2 regions of the Pseudaeromonas sp. HNCC25DJ182 genome follow, and region 1 is predicted to be linked to the other one. Evidence: predicted binding sites of a transcription regulator. Region 1 holds the regulator's gene; the other holds the start of a gene.
What was found. Region 1 encodes LexA, which represses DNA repair genes until DNA is damaged. Its sites were predicted from a motif close to ANCTGTNTNNNNANACAGNT; they were not measured.

Region 1 (7,717 bases):
CTGGTGATTACCATGCTCTTCATCATCAACCTGGCGACAGCGCCTGGCTATATCTGGGCCTGGTGGCCCATGTTGGGCTGGGGTATCGGGGTGCTGTTTCATGGTCTGAATGTGTTTGAAGTGTTTAATTTCTTCGGACCCGCATGGGAAAAGCGCCAGATCGAAAAACGGCTCGGCCGCAAGTTGTAACGCGGGCAAAAAAGCGCCCCTGAATCCAGCCATTGGTGCAGGATTCAGGGGCGCTTTATATGTGCTGCGCTCGGACGTTAACGAGCGGGCATCAGCAGGGTGCGACGCACCCGATCCGGCAGCAGGGGTAGCAAAATGGCCGCCAGTTCTGCCAGTGCCTCGCTGTTCTGAGTCACCGGCTGATCGTCACCCTGGCACTGCAGATACTGTTCCTGCTGCAGGCTCAGCAACAAGGTCTTGAACAGGCTCTTGTCGCTGAATTCCGGGGCATGAATGCCATGCAGGGTCGCCAGCCGTACTGCCATCATCTGACTGTCTGATTCCAACTGCTGCAGGGTGATCGCCGGCTGCTGCTGGATCTGTGACAGGGTAATGGCGTAGCGCTGCAGGGTCTCCTGAATGCTCTGTCCCAACAACAACAGCCGCATCTGCTCTTCCGGACGCACCCAGTAGCCATCGTTATGTTCTTCGATCAGCGCCAGCTCCTGGAACGCGGCGAGAATAGCCGGCACCTGGGTATCCAGCGCCTCCAGTTCATAACGCAGGAACAACTCGTTCTTGAGCAATGGATAAATCCGTCGGCAACGCGCCAGCAGATCGATGTCATTGATCCCCTCGTTACGCTCGATCAGGGTGGCGATCAGGCTGGGCAGCGCGAACAGATGCAGGATCGTGTTGCGGTAGAAGGTCATCAGGATCGCCTGGTAGCGATCCATGCTGATGATTTGGCCAAGCTTATCCTCTTCCACCTGGAACTTGTTCAGCTCCAGTGCCTGCTCCAGTAGCTCCTCGGCACTGGCCGTCGGCACCGTATTGAACGGGCTGTAGGGCACCCGTTGCAACAGTGCGGTGTAGAGGCGGATCTGGGCCAGCAGATCTTCCCGCGGCAGTGCCTGTTTGTCGGTGGCCAGTAGAGCCAGAGCACTCAGGGTCAGGCCATTGACCGCGGCGGCGTCATTGATGCGAGTCATCAGCTGCTTGGCCAGAATATCCACGGTCGCGGGCAACCACTCGGGGCGGCATTGGCCGGTTGGATCTATGTCATCCCGCCATTCGGGAACCTGCTGTTGCAGGAACTGATGCAGGGTCAGTGGCTCGCCGAAGTTGACGAAGCTGCGGCCAAAGTTGCGCAATTTGCCCAGGATCCCGACCACCTGCCACAGGCTCTCCTTCTCCTTGCGGCTGCCCTTGAGCTCCTTGAGGTATGTGTTCACTTCCATCACATGCTCGTAGCCCAGATAGACGGGGACAAAGGTCAGGGGGCGCTTGATGCCGCGTAACTGCGCCTGCAGCGTCATGGCGATCATGCCGGTTTTCGGCTGCAACAGTCGTCCGGTGCGGGAGCGGCCACCTTCGGTGAAATACTCCACCGCATAGCCACGGGCAAACAGCTGGCTCAGGTATTCACGGAACACTGTGCTATAGAGCTTGTCGCCTTTGAAGCTACGCCGCAGGAAGAAGGCACCACCATGACGGAACACGGGCCCCGCCGGCCAGAAATTCAGGTTGATCCCGGCGGCAATATGCGGCGGCACCATGCCCTGATGGTAGATGACATAGGAGAGCAGCAGATAGTCCATGTGGCTGCGGTGGCAGGGCATGTAGATGATCTCATGGCCTTCCCGGGCCAACCGGCGCACCTTCTCGGCACCACGAACCGTGATGCCGCGATACAGCTTATTCCATAGCCAGCCGAGGAAGTAGTCGCCGAAGCGGATCAGCCGATAGGAGAAATCGGATGCCATCTCGTCGAGATAACCTAGGGCCCGGGCGCGCATCAGCTCTTCGCTGCTGCCTTCACTCTGCGCCTGTTCGGCGATGGCGCGGACTATGTTGTCGCTGCGCAACAGTTCACGAAACAGGGCCTGGCGATCGGGCAGCCGTGGTCCCTTGGCGGCCTGACGCTGACGGCTGAAGTGGATACGCGCCACTCGTGCCAGCTTGTGAGCCACCACTTCGTCGGTGCCGAGCTCGGTGACCAGGCTACGCAAAGACACTGGCGTCGAGAAGCGGACCCGGTTTTCCCGACCATACAGCAACACCATAGCGGCTTTGCGCAATGCGCCTGGCGTCTGGTGTGGCGGTTGTAGCCGGTGCGGGCGTTCACGGCCCGGGGCGCGATGCCACAGCAGAGTCACCGGAACCAACTGGATATCCAGTTGCGCGTTCTGTTCGTGCAGACTCAACCATTCGCGAAAGGTGTCCAGGTGGGGTATGCCACTGCGCGGGTTGCCGAGGAGCGACGGCGTACGATCCAGGCAGACATAGCGCGGGTGACTCACCCCTTGTACGGTGAGCGGCGAAAATGGATTGGGCAGTCCCAACTCTTTGGCACAGAGCTCCAGGGTCAGCAGATCGCTCAGCGAGTCAGTGCTCAGGGCATAAACAATGGGTCGTCCCAAGTCGAGACCCAATTGGCCCAATGGGTCTTCCGGGAGACTGCTGTGGTTGACCAGTAGACGAACAGGCAAGCGGCATAGGGCCCGGGCCAGGGAAAAGCCGAAGGACATGGTGCTGTATCCTCAAAAAAAATGCGGCGCCAGCATAGCAAAACTGGCCCGACTTGTCGTGGAATGCTGACTTGTGTCATGAGTGGAGAGCTTTTGTAACCTTTGTCCGGCATTTATCTTGCGCTTGATAAATGCCTGTATATACTCACAGTTATCTGTATAAATAGACAGGCAAACGCCATGAAACATCTGACCCCTCGCCAAACTGAAGTGCTGGAACTGATCAAGGAATGCATGCAGCAGACCGGAATGCCGCCGACCCGGGCCGAGATTGCTGCCCAATTGGGTTTCAAGTCTGCCAATGCGGCGGAGGAGCACCTCAAGGCCCTGGCGCGCAAGGGGGTGATCCACATCATGCCGGGTACTTCCCGTGGCATTCAGCTGCTGCAAGAGGACGTAGTCGAAGAGGAGTTGGGCCTGCCATTGATCGGTCAGGTGGCGGCCGGTGAGCCAATCCTGGCCGCCGAGCATGTCGAGACTCACTACCAGATCGATCCCGCCATGTTTCAACCCAGAGCCGATTTCCTGCTGCGGGTGCAGGGGATGAGTATGAAAAATATCGGCATTCTGGATGGCGATCTGCTGGCGGTGCACAAGACCGAACAGGTGCGCAACGGTCAGGTCGTGGTGGCCCGGGTCGGTGATGACGAGGTCACGGTCAAACGCTTCGAGCGCAAGGGCAATCAGGTGCGTTTGCTGCCGGAAAACGAGGCGCTGGAGCCGATCCAGGTCGATTTGACCGAACAATCGCTGAGCATTGAAGGGCTGGCGGTGGGTGTGATCCGCAACGGCAGCTGGCACTAGTTTGTTCATCTTGGCAGGCAGGCCGGACAGCGGACTGGCCTGCCAGTCTTCATGCTACGGTGGCGTAATCCACAGCATGCCGTGGCAATTTCCCCGTTCCAGACGTTTCCCCTTGGGGTAGAATGGCATTTTTCCCCTCAGGTCCCCATTGCTCCGATGTTTCATATCGCCCTGTTTGAACCGCAAATTGCTCCCAATACCGGCAATATCATCCGTCTGGTGGCGAATAATGGCTGCCATCTGCATCTGATTGAACCTCTGGGTTTCGATCTGGAAGAGAAAAAGCTGCGGCGGGCCGGTCTGGACTATCACGATCTGGCGACTGTAACCCGTCATCGCAACTATGCGGCATTTGCCGAGGCCATGCAGGGCCGTCGGATCTTTGCCCTGACCACCAAGGGCACGACGCCTCACACCACACCTGCCTATCAGGCCGGTGATGTTCTGCTCTTCGGTTCGGAAACTTCCGGCCTGCCCGATGCCGTTCGCAACAGCTTGCCGCAGGATCATCTGATCCGCATCCCCATGCTCAGCAGTTCGCGCAGCCTGAACTTGTCGAATGCCGTTGCCATTGTCAGCTACGAGGCCTGGCGTCAGCTTGATTTTGCCGTCACGGGTTGAGCGCCAGTGGCTGTCCTGTCTGGCATCGGGCGGTGACAACGAGGCCTGAGTGTCTATACTTTGCTCATCCTCGTAATCACAGGGGCTTCATGCCGGAAGGTGGCCAGATATGACCTTTGCCGCTCGGTGGCTCTATTCACTGTGTATTGGCGTCCTGTTGATGATGTCTCTGGGCCAGAGTGCGTTTGCCCGGGAGTGTGTGGCCGTCATCACGGCAGGGACGGGGCACCACTTCTGGCGAGCCCTTGAGGCTGGTGCTTTGCAGGCGGGCAGTGAGCTGGGCGTGGATATTTTCTTTCGCGTGCTCTACGACGAAACCTCTGTCGATGCCCAAGAGCAGATCCTGCGGGAAGCCCTGGAAAAGCAGTGTATTGGTGTGGTTCTGGCGTCCAACTCACCGGAACATCGCAAGACTCTGGATCTGTTTAGACAAAAAAATTTACCCATTGTGTTGATCGATCGGAGTATGGCGCTAGGGACTGTCTACGCCCAGGTCATGACCAATAATTATCGGGCTGGTCAACAGGCGGCGCGAGAGATGATAGCGCGCCTGCGAGGCGAGGGGGCGGTGACGGTTTTAAGGTTGAAACCGGGAGTGGCTTCCACCGATGCCCGTGAACAGGGTTTTCTCGATGAGATCAAAAAATCCAGTTTGAAGTTATTGCCGCCCGCTTATCTTGGCTCCGGGATCGTTGAAATCCGACATAATGCGGACCTTTATTTGCAGCAGAATATGGCCGAATTGGATGGTTTATTTACCCCCAATGAATCGACGACGCTGGGTGTCATGGCCGAAATAAAAAGAAAAGGCCAAAAAAAACGCCTGATACATATTGGCTTTGATTATAATCGTTATCTGATTCAGGGGCTTGAATCCGGAGAGGTTGATGGTTTATTACTTCAGCAGCCCCATGCCATCGGCTTTCAGGGCGTCAAGTTGGTCATGGCGGCTCATGGTGGCCAGCCCGCACCTCAGGAGGTGATCTACACCCCGGTATTTTATCTCACAGTCGAGAATATGCACTCTGCACAAGCGCAGCAATTTCTTGATTTATATAATGATGAAGGTAGCATGATGCGAATTAGGAAATAAAAATTCGAGCATAGATTAAAATTTATTCTTTTATTCTTTTATTCTTTTATTCTTTTATTCTTTTATTCTTTTATTCTTTTATTCTTTTATTCTTTTATTCTTTTATTCTTTTATTCTTTTATTCTTTTATTCCTTTATTTCTTTATTTCTTTATTTCTTGTTTAATATTGTAAGTTTTTAGGCTCAATTAAATGCATTATTTAATTCTGTGCTCGTTCCATATTATGGATGACGTCTATGACGGGGCGTTTATCACCCATTCCTGGCATCCTCTCCGTTGCCCGTGGTCACCCATGATGCGGCTGTCGTCTCCTGTCTCCCGTGGCCAGGTCGTTCGTCATTCTATCCCTGGGTGAATTCGGGAGCAGGCCTGCATTTGTCCGTCTGGCTGGCGGGATGGCTCGGCCGGGGATTGTCCTTACCTTGCCAACAGGTATGATAGTGATCCTTTTCACATTCGGAGGTGCGGAATGCCTCCTGGTTCGTCGGGGATGACACTGTGACCACTACTTCCTACTCGCGCTGGGTGACGCTCGCGGGTCTGGCTTCAACGGCAACCGCCGGAATACTGATTATCGCCAAGCTGGCCGCCTGGTTGATGACGGGCTCTTCCAGTCTGCTGGCATCATTGACCGACTCGCTGATGGACATTAGTGCTTCCATCATCAATCTGGTGGCGATCCGCTATGCCCTGGTGCCTGCCGATTCGGATCACAGCTTTGGCCATGGCAAAGCCGAGTCGCTAGCCAGTCTGGCCCAGGCGGCATTTATCACCGGCTCCGCGGTCGTGCTGGTGATGAATGGTTTCTCCCGCATGGTCAATCCGGAGCCGATGCGCCATCTGGATATCGGTATCTGGGTGACGGTCGGGGCCCTGTTACTGACCTTATTGCTGGTGCTGTTCCAAAGCATGGTGGTACAAAAGACCCAGAGTCAGGCCATCAAGGCGGATCGTCTGCACTACCAATCCGATCTGTTATTCAATGCCGGTGTCTTGCTGGCGCTGGGTTGTTCCTGGTATGGCTGGTTGTGGGCCGATGGCCTGTTTGCCATGCTGCTGGGGCTTTATATCCTCAAGGGCGCGCTGCAGATTGGCTATGAAGCGGTACAGACGCTGCTGGATCGGCAACTGCCGGATGAGGAGCGGGAGCAGATCATCACGCTGGCAACCTCGGTCGCTGGGGTACATGGTATCCACGACCTGCGTACCCGTCAGTCCGGTCCGTTGCGCTTTATTCAGCTCCATCTCGAACTGGATGACTCCTTGCCGCTGGTGAAGGCTCATGATCTGGCGGATCGGGCCGAGGCGCAGATCCGCGAGGCTTTCCCGGAGGCCGATGTCATCATTCATATGGACCCTATTTCTGTATTGCAACGGGAAGACGCTGTCTCCCGTCACCCCGAAGCGCAAGGATGAGCTATGGCCTGCATCAAACAAGTCACCTGGGATAAAATTCGTGAAGAGGCTGTCATCATGGCCGCCGAAGAGCCCATGCTGGCCAGTTTCTTTCACTCCACCATCCTCAACCATGATTCGCTGCGCTCAGCCCTGAGTTTCCAACTGGCCAACAAGCTGGCCAGTGCGGTCATGCCAGCCATGGTGCTGCGCGAGGTGATCGAGACCGCGTTGGCGGCGCAACCGGATATTCTGGATGCCGTCGCCGCCGATATCTGTGCGGTCAAGGATCGGGATCCGGCGGTGCGTTATTACTCCACCCCCTTGCTCTACCTCAAGGGTTTCCATGCCCTGCAGGGCTACCGGGTCGCGCACTGGTTATGGCAGCAGGGGCGCTATTCGCTAGCCACGTTCCTGCAAAACCAGATCTCCGTGGTGTTTTCGGTGGATGTGCATCCGGCGGCCCAGATTGGTTGGGGCATCATGTTTGACCATGCCACCGGCATCATCATCGGCGAAACGGCGGTGGTGGAGAATGATGTCTCGATCCTGCAAAACGTCACCCTGGGCGGCACCGGCAAGGAGCATGGTGACCGTCATCCGAAGATCCGCGAAGGCGTGATGATCGGGGCGGGCGCCAAGGTGCTGGGCAATATAGAAGTCGGTTGCGGTGCCAAGATTGGTGCCGGGAGTGTGGTGCTGCAAGCCGTACCGCCGCATACCACGGTCGCCGGGGTTCCCGCCCGGGAAGTCGGCCATCCCGATTGTGACAAGCCTTCTTTGGATATGAATCAGGGGCTCTAGCCCGCTCGCCTGCCGTCCTGAGCCGGGCAGGCGGGACGGATCACTCGTCTCCCTGCCCGCAGCCTGCGCAAGGAGTCCTGGCTTGAGCAAACCGATTGCCGGTGTCCTGATCCTCTGCATGTGGTTGGCCGATCTGGCGCATCTCTATCTCCAGGTTTCTATCTGGCCTGCGGCTGTTCTAGCCTGGGGGGCAGCCCTGTTGCTGGGGCCGACCCTGGATCCGGCCGCACGACGGCAGTGTCTGGGGCTCTACCTGGGCGCCTTGTTATTGCTGCTGCTGGCCTGGAGTCAGGGCGCGCG
Region 2 (7,717 bases), on a different contig from region 1:
AGGCCTTTTCAATCTCTGTATGAAAGGCGGTGGGGAGGTGAGACCAGAGATGAATATCGACCAGCATGGGCAGGCTACTCTCTTGAACGGCATCTTTAAGGGCGCCCCAACCTTCGACATCCTTCGTCAAATCGGTTGGCTGGCGAAGCACCAGATCCAGATCGCTACCTTCATGGGCCGAGCCGGTGATCCGGCTGCCATAAGCCCAGACTTCGGCATGGGGGACATGACGTTGCAGCAGGGCCTGTAATTCGGCTAGTTGGGTGGCTGATATTTGTAGCTCAGAGAGCTCAACTTGCGGCATCAAACACCTCTTGTAACTTGGTTGCCAGCGCCCGGACATCCTGCAAATAGCCGGGTAGCAATTTCAGCGTGTCGTTAGCAAAACCCTCGCCGTAGTCATGGGCGGTGCTGTTACGGTTGGCACGATACGCTAGCCAACGAGTGACCGCAGCCTCATCGAAAATGGAATGCTTACCGGCATGACGCAGAATATCGTTGAACACCAGTGCATCAACACTGCGTGGTGCGCCGCCGTACGCTTTGAGCGCCTTGCGCAGCAGCTTGCCAGATGTTTCCAGCGACAGTTCAAAACTCTTGATGGCGGCATTTCGATAAAGATCGAACATGATCTCATCAGTGGGATCTGTGTTCTTCAGTGCCAGCAAAGCCTGTTCTAATGTGGCTGCCGTGCGCATCAGATGTTCGACATTCAACGCCATAATGTTCGTCCTATATTTTTTGATAGGGCAGTATATCAAAGAGCTTGGGTTGAGTTGATTCTGTAAGCCAATTGTTTGGCTGTGGAAGAAAGTGAAGCACCTAAATGGAAATGTGCGTGGTGGCCTTAGAGGTATAAGCCGGATGGGTTAGCGCATAGTGTGACACCTCAGTGTGACACCTCAGTGTGACACTTTCCCGCCGAGCCAAAGAAAAAGGCCCTGATTTCTCAGGGCCTTAAGTATTGGTGGAGCTGGCGGGATTTGAACCCGCGTCCGAAAAACCTACATCCTCAGTACTACATGCTTAGTCGAGTCTTTACATTCGCCATCCAGCTGCGGACCGACACGCCACCGAATAACTAGCCTGATTGGTTTTAACGCTTCCGCCCCAGGCAGGACTTCCACGCGATCCTATGAAAGATGACCTTCCAATCCCCTAGGACATAGGCAAGCTAGGGTAGAAGGGCTTCGAGCAGGGTATTAAGCTGCTAAAGCGTAGGTTTCGTCGTTTGCGACTATTTTTTGCGGTTTATTAACGAGGCCTACCGCACCTCGGCATGCACCTTGGGTTTCGAGTGTCCCGTCGAATCCAGAATCAGCCCCAATGTGTTGACGCCATCTTACCGTAAAGAGTTGATAACTCCAAGGCTTAGCGGCCTTTGTTCTTCATCATCCGTTCTTTATCTCGTTGCCACTCTCTTTCTTTGAGGTCATCGCGCTTGTCGTGCTCTTTTTTACCCTTGGCCAGACCGATCTCGATCTTGACCCAGGCATTCTTCCAATACAGCGCCAACGGGATCAGGGTGTAACCCTGGCGTTCGACCAGACCGATCAGCCGTTCGATCTGGCTCTTCTGCAGCAATAGTTTACGGGTGCGGGTGGGATCGCAGATCACGTGGGTAGAGGCCAGGCTCAGGGGCGTAAAGTTGGCGCCAAACAGGTAGACCTGACCATCACGAATGATGACGTAGCCATCGCCGATGTTGGCCTTGCCGGCGCGCAGTGATTTGACTTCCCAGCCTTGCAATTCGAGGCCAGCCTCATACTTATCTTCAATGAAGTATTCGTGACGAGCCTTTTTATTCAGCGCTATGGTCGAGGACCCGGCGTTTTTACTTTTGTTTTTGCTCATGGGGCTAAACCTTTCCTCTACATCAGGTCGGGCATTATACGTGGCGACGGGGCGCTGTAAAACCATGCGATCAATTGGAGCCGTGATATGGTGCGATTTTTGCGTCGAATGCTAGAATCGCCGGCGAGTGAACGAGGAGAGTGTATGGCCCGAATCAACCGCAGTGCGTTGGTGATGTATAGCGCTGAACAGATGTATCAGTTGGTAAATGATGTTCATGCTTACCCGCAATTTTTGCCTGGTTGCGTCGCCAGCGAAGTCCTGGAATCCCAAGCGGACTCCATAGTGGCCCGAGTGGAGGTCGCCAAAGCCGGGATCCATAAATCCTTTACCACTCGGAATCTGCTGCTAGCAGGTCGTTCGATCCAGATGGATTTGGTCGATGGTCCCTTCCGACGCTTGAGCGGCGTCTGGAGTTTTACACCTCTGGATGAACAGGCCAGTAAAGTAGAGCTGGCACTGGAGTTTGAATTCAGTTCCCGTCTGGTCGAGTTGGCATTCGGGCGTATTTTCAACGAGTTGGTTGGCTCTATGGTGCATGCGTTTACGCAGCGGGCGAAGGAGGTTCATGGTGGCTGAGTTGGTGAATATCGAAGTGGTCTATGCCTTGCCGGAAAAACAGGTGTTGCTGGCGCTTAAGGTCGCTTCTGGCTCCAGCATCGAGCAGGCACTGCAGCAAAGTGGCGTGCTGCGGCGGTTTCCCGAGCTGGATTTGGCAACGATGAAAGTCGGAATTTACAGCCGTATTGTTCCGCTGACGACCGCTTTGGCTGGGGGAGAACGCATCGAAATTTATCGCCCGTTGACCGCCGATCCACGGGAGATGCGCCGCAAGCGGGCCGAAAAGGCAAAAGACGAAGGCCGTGCCGATAAGGTCACCGGCGGGATTGTAAATCCGCAGCGCAAGCATTGATGCAGCACTCGGGTTGCTGACAGTGGTAAACGGGGGGGGGACGCTGTGGTTCATATCGCCAATATCCGGATCGAGGTACGGATATTGGCGCTGAAAGAGGTAAATCTTCGGACGCTATAACGGCAGGTTGAAGCTGGCTGGCGGCGGGAAATCACCACTGACGCTGGACAGTTTGTCGTTCATAAAACGGATGGTGAGATTCTTCTGCTTGGGTTCATTCCAGCCTTCACGCAGATAGTACACATAGTGCCAGGTGCTGCTGTCGAAGGCATCTTCAACCATGGGGCTGCCCAGCACAAACTCGACCTGAGCCCGGCTCATGCCAGCACGCAATTGTTCGATCTGCTTTTGCTCCACGAAGTTACCTTGCGGTACATCGATTCGGTAGACACAGCCGGTGCTCAGCAGCATAGCGGCGGTCAGTGTTGCAATAACCAGTTTGTTGTTCCGCATCAGCAAATTCTTCATTCAATTCAATAAGCAGGCCAGATGATAGCGGGGAACGCCAGCGAAGTAAAAGTGCGTCTGAAGAGCTGACGCATATTTACTTCACCGGCTAGTTGCTGCTCCGGCGGCGTTATGGCGCTGCAACCAGCAGTTCTCGGGCATTGGCGAGGGTATTGTTGGTGATCTGATCACCGCCCAGCAGGCGCGCCAGTTCATCAAGACGCCCTTGATGGGATAGGGCATGCATCCGGGTTTCCGTGGATGCGCCATCGCTTTGCTTGCTGACAAACAGGTGCTGGTGGCCATGGCCCGCAACTTGCGGTAAATGGGTGACCACCAGGACCTGGGTCGAGGCACCCAGCTCGCGCAACAATTTGCCGACAATCGCCGCGGTTGGTCCGCTGATGCCGACATCCACTTCGTCAAAAATAAGGCTTGGAGTGGCGACGCGCTCGGCGGTGATCACCTGGATCGCCAGACTGATCCGGGATAACTCGCCGCCCGAGGCGACTTTGGCTAACGGCTGCAGAGGCTGACCCGGATTGGTGGAAACCAGGAAATCGACATGATCCATCCCCAGTGGGGAAGGGGTCGCAGCTGTCGGGTTACTGACCAGGATCTGCAACTGACCATCGGGCATGGAAAGGGAGCGGATGCGCTGACTGATGAGCTCTGCTAGCTCGGCGGCGTAGCGCTGGCGGCTGGCGCTCAGCCGACTGGCGGCATCCTGATAGTCGTTTCTAGCTTGTTGTTGCTCTGCAGCTAGAGCATCGAGCCGCGCATCATCATGACTGATGCTATCCAACTCGGCGCGGAGTTCACTGTGGGTGGCGGCCAACGACTGAGGTTTGACATGGTGCTTGCGTGCCAGCTCCAGGGCTCGGGTGAGGCGTGACTCCAGGGTGGCGAAGCGCTCAGGATCCAGCTCCATGCGATCGAGATAGTGGCGCAGTTCCTGCTGGCTCTCCTGGACCTGGATGAGGGCATCATTGAGCATGGTCATCACAGGTTGCAGCTTTTCATCCAGGCTGCAGAGCTCCTCCAGACGGGATACGGCACTCTTGAGCAGGCTGGCGGCGGTCACGTCTTCGTTATCGTAGAGTAGATCGAGACATGCTTGGCAGTCACTGATGATCTCGCCACTGTTGGCCAGACGGGTATGTTCCGCCTCAATGGCTTCATATTCATCGGCCTGTAAGGCAAATTCGTCCAGCTCCTCTACCTGATATTCCAGCAATTGGCGACGGGATTCCCGCTGGCTTTTATCTTGCTGCAGGCGGTTGAGTTCATGCTGGAGCTGGCGCCAGTTCTGATAATGCTGGCGGGTGGCGTGCAGGAGATCGTGATGGCCGGCATAGCCATCCAGGATGGTCAGCTGGTGCTCGGGTTTGAGCAGCAACTGGTGGGCATGCTGGCCGTGGATGTTGATCAGCAACTGTCCGAGGGCTTTGAGTTGGGTCAAGGGGACTGGTGTGCCGTTGATATAAGCCCGGGAGCGGCCTTCGGCGGTGATCACCCGGCGCAAGAGACACTCTTCTTCGTCTTGCAGCTCCTGCTCATGCAGCCAGCTTCGGGCGAGCGGATTGTTGCCCAGATTAAAACGTGCCGTCAGTTCGGTCCGTTCGGCGCCTGGACGGATCATGCTGATTTCCGCGCGCTCTCCCAGACAGAGCCCCAAGGCATCGATGGCGATGGACTTACCGGCTCCGGTTTCGCCGGTGATGCAGGTCATGCCGCCTTGAAGCTCCAGCTCGAGAAATTTAACGATGGCAAAATTCTGAATTGTTAATTGAGTCAGCATGACAGCACCTGTTCAAATCACTGTATTGATAAACAGTATATACTGGTTATCAATACAGTAAACAGGGATGAATGGACGCGATGCGTTTTTTTTGAGCGCAGTCGAGTGTCAGCCGTCAGAACAGCTTGCTGCCCCAGCCGAGCTTGTTGCGTAACACATTGAAGTAGCTGTGACCCAGCGGATGTATGAGCTGCAGGGTATGCTGGCATTTGCGGATGATGATTTCGTCACCCGGATGGACATCTAGCGAGATGTGGCCGTCACAGCTGACTTGCAACTGATCATCGATATTGTCGGGCGAGACCACCAGTTTCACTTCGCTGTCCGCGTCAATGACAATCGGACGACAGCTCAGGGTATGGGGGAACATGGGGACCAGGGCGATGGCATTGAGCTGGGGAGTCAGGATCGGGCCGCCGGCCGAGAGCGCATAGGCGGTAGAGCCGGTGGGCGTAGCGACTATGATGCCATCGGCGCGTTGGCTGTACATGAAGACGTCGTCGATATGTACAGCAAAGTCAATCATATGGGCAATCTTACCCGGATGCAGCACCGCTTCGTTGAGGGCCGTGCTGCTTGCCTTCAGCTCACCATAGCGGTAGACGCTGGCGTTGAGCAAAAAGCGGGATTCGGTCTGGTAGTGACCATCCAGTACAGCGCGTAACGGTGCCTCGAAGTCCTGCGGGGAGAGATCGGTTAAAAAGCCCAGATTGCCCCGGTTCACACCTAGAACAGGAACGTTATAGCGCGCCAGAACCCGTGCCGCACCAAGCATATTACCGTCGCCACCGACGACGATGGCCAAATCAGCCACCTTGCCCAGATGCTGCAGCTCGAGGGCCTGCGCAACCGGTACGGATAACTGCTCGGCAACCCGGCTCTCTACCAGAACATTACGGCCACACGCGGTGAGAAAGTCGTATAGGCAACGAAGCGTCTGATTGGTAGCGATGTGATTGGGTTTGCCGATCAGGGCTATGGTGTCGAACTGTGCTGGCATGTGGGATCCTGCGTAGCGAGCGGATGTTGAAGTATATCCTGATTCATTCAAGCGTCTAATCAGACTCGTTTTTTCAGTTTCCGTCCACTCTTGTCTGGTGCAAGACGGCATCAAACCTTGAAAGGCAGCGCTTAGTCCCCATAATAGGCTGCAAGTGTAAGAAACTGATGTGTTGGAGACGTGATGAGTAACCAGGAACAAGCGATGGAACAAAGTGCAGAGCAAAATACCGAGGCGCTGCTCGATGCAGAGCTAGCCGATGCAGGCACCGGATCCACAGCTAGCGACGAGCTGACAGCCCTGTTGGAGAAGCTGGCGCAAGCCGAAGCCGCTGCGCAGGAAGAAAAAGACCGCGCGTTACGCATTGCTGCTGAGATGGAAAATCTGCGCCGTCGTTCGGCGCTGGATGTTGAGAAGGCACACAAGTTCGCGCTCGAGAAGTTCTCCGGTGAGTTGTTGCCGGTCATCGATAGCCTGGAGCGCGCACTGGAGTTATCGGATCGGGAAAATGAGGCGCTGAAGCCGACCTTGGAAGGTGTTGATCTGACCCTGCGCTCCATGCTGAGCACTGTGGCCAAATTTGGTGTCGAGGCGATCAATCCGCTGGGTGAGCCATTTGATCCCAATCGCCATCAGGCGATCAGCATGGTCGAGAATGGACAGGTGGCGCCCAACTCGGTGATCGCCGTGATGCAAAAGGGTTATGAACTCAATGGCCGTATCATTCGTCCAGCGATGGTGATGGTCGCCCGTGCGCCCAGCGTGGATGTACAGGCCTGATCAGGGTCTAGTGTTTGAAGAACCCACCGTCTGGTGGGTTTTTTTATCGCCGGGCTCTTGAAGGCGGGAATGGGTACCCCCATATCTAGGACAACGGCAAAGTCCGGGACGAAAAAAATGAGCTGCGGCGATTGAAATTCCGCACTCATATCCCCACTTAGCAACACAAGAGACAAGTTGAACGCATTTTTGCAGATTTACGGAGATTAGAAATGGGTAGAATCATTGGTATTGACCTGGGTACGACCAACTCTTGCGTGGCCATTCTGGATGGTGACCATGCTCGTGTCATCGAAAACGCCGAAGGCGATCGTACGACTCCGTCCATCATTGCGTATGCGGATGACGGCGAAATTCTGGTTGGTCAACCAGCTAAGCGTCAGGCGGTCACCAACCCCAAGAACACTCTGTTTGCGATCAAGCGTCTGATCGGCCGTCGCTTTGAAGATGAAGAAGTACAGCGCGATCTGAAGATCATGCCGTATGGCATCACCCGTGCTGACAATGGCGATGCCTGGGTTGAAGTCAAAGGCAAGCGCATGGCGCCGCCGCAAATTTCAGCCGAAGTGCTGAAGAAGATGAAGAAGACTGCCGAGGACTTCCTGGGCGAGGCGGTGACTGAAGCGGTCATTACCGTACCGGCCTATTTCACCGATGCTCAGCGTCAAGCGACTAAGGATGCCGGCCGTATCGCGGGTCTGGAAGTCAAGCGCATCATCAACGAACCGACTGCCGCTGCATTCGCCTATGGCGTCAACAAGATCAAGGGCGAACGTAAGGTTGCTGTCTATGACTTGGGTGGTGGTACCTTCGATATCTCCATCATCGAAATTGATGAAATGGACGGCGAAACGACCTTCGAAGTACTGGCGACCAATGGTAATACCCATCTGGGTGGTGAAGACTTCGACAACCGTCTGAT

Region 2: recN (DNA repair protein RecN) is a predicted target of LexA. The motif match lies at 5,034-5,053, and genes of this name have one in related genera.

What each region holds. Positions count from the first base shown of each region.
Region 1 is NZ_JBVAYG010000022.1:34,013-41,729, forward strand. Features, by position in the region: gene ACZYUB_RS15485 (2TM domain-containing protein) at 1-189, shown strand, start outside; gene plsB (glycerol-3-phosphate 1-O-acyltransferase PlsB) at 267-2,699, opposite strand; gene lexA (transcriptional repressor LexA) at 2,880-3,503, shown strand; gene ACZYUB_RS15500 (tRNA (cytidine(34)-2'-O)-methyltransferase) at 3,660-4,124, shown strand; gene ACZYUB_RS15505 (substrate-binding domain-containing protein) at 4,234-5,217, shown strand; gene fieF (cation efflux pump FieF) at 5,717-6,634, shown strand; gene cysE (serine O-acetyltransferase) at 6,638-7,417, shown strand; gene ACZYUB_RS15520 (hypothetical protein) at 7,500-7,717, shown strand, end outside.
Region 2 is NZ_JBVAYG010000021.1:38,801-46,517, forward strand. Features, by position in the region: gene ACZYUB_RS15130 (nucleotidyltransferase family protein) at 1-304, opposite strand, end outside; gene ACZYUB_RS15135 (nucleotidyltransferase substrate binding protein) at 291-722, opposite strand; RNA gene ssrA (transfer-messenger RNA) at 966-1,325, opposite strand; gene smpB (SsrA-binding protein SmpB) at 1,372-1,854, opposite strand; gene ACZYUB_RS15150 (SRPBCC family protein) at 1,999-2,433, shown strand; gene ACZYUB_RS15155 (RnfH family protein) at 2,426-2,767, shown strand; gene ACZYUB_RS15160 (outer membrane protein assembly factor BamE) at 2,882-3,220, opposite strand; gene recN (DNA repair protein RecN) at 3,345-5,015, opposite strand; gene nadK (NAD(+) kinase) at 5,131-6,015, opposite strand; gene grpE (nucleotide exchange factor GrpE) at 6,199-6,795, shown strand; gene dnaK (molecular chaperone DnaK) at 7,008-7,717, shown strand, end outside.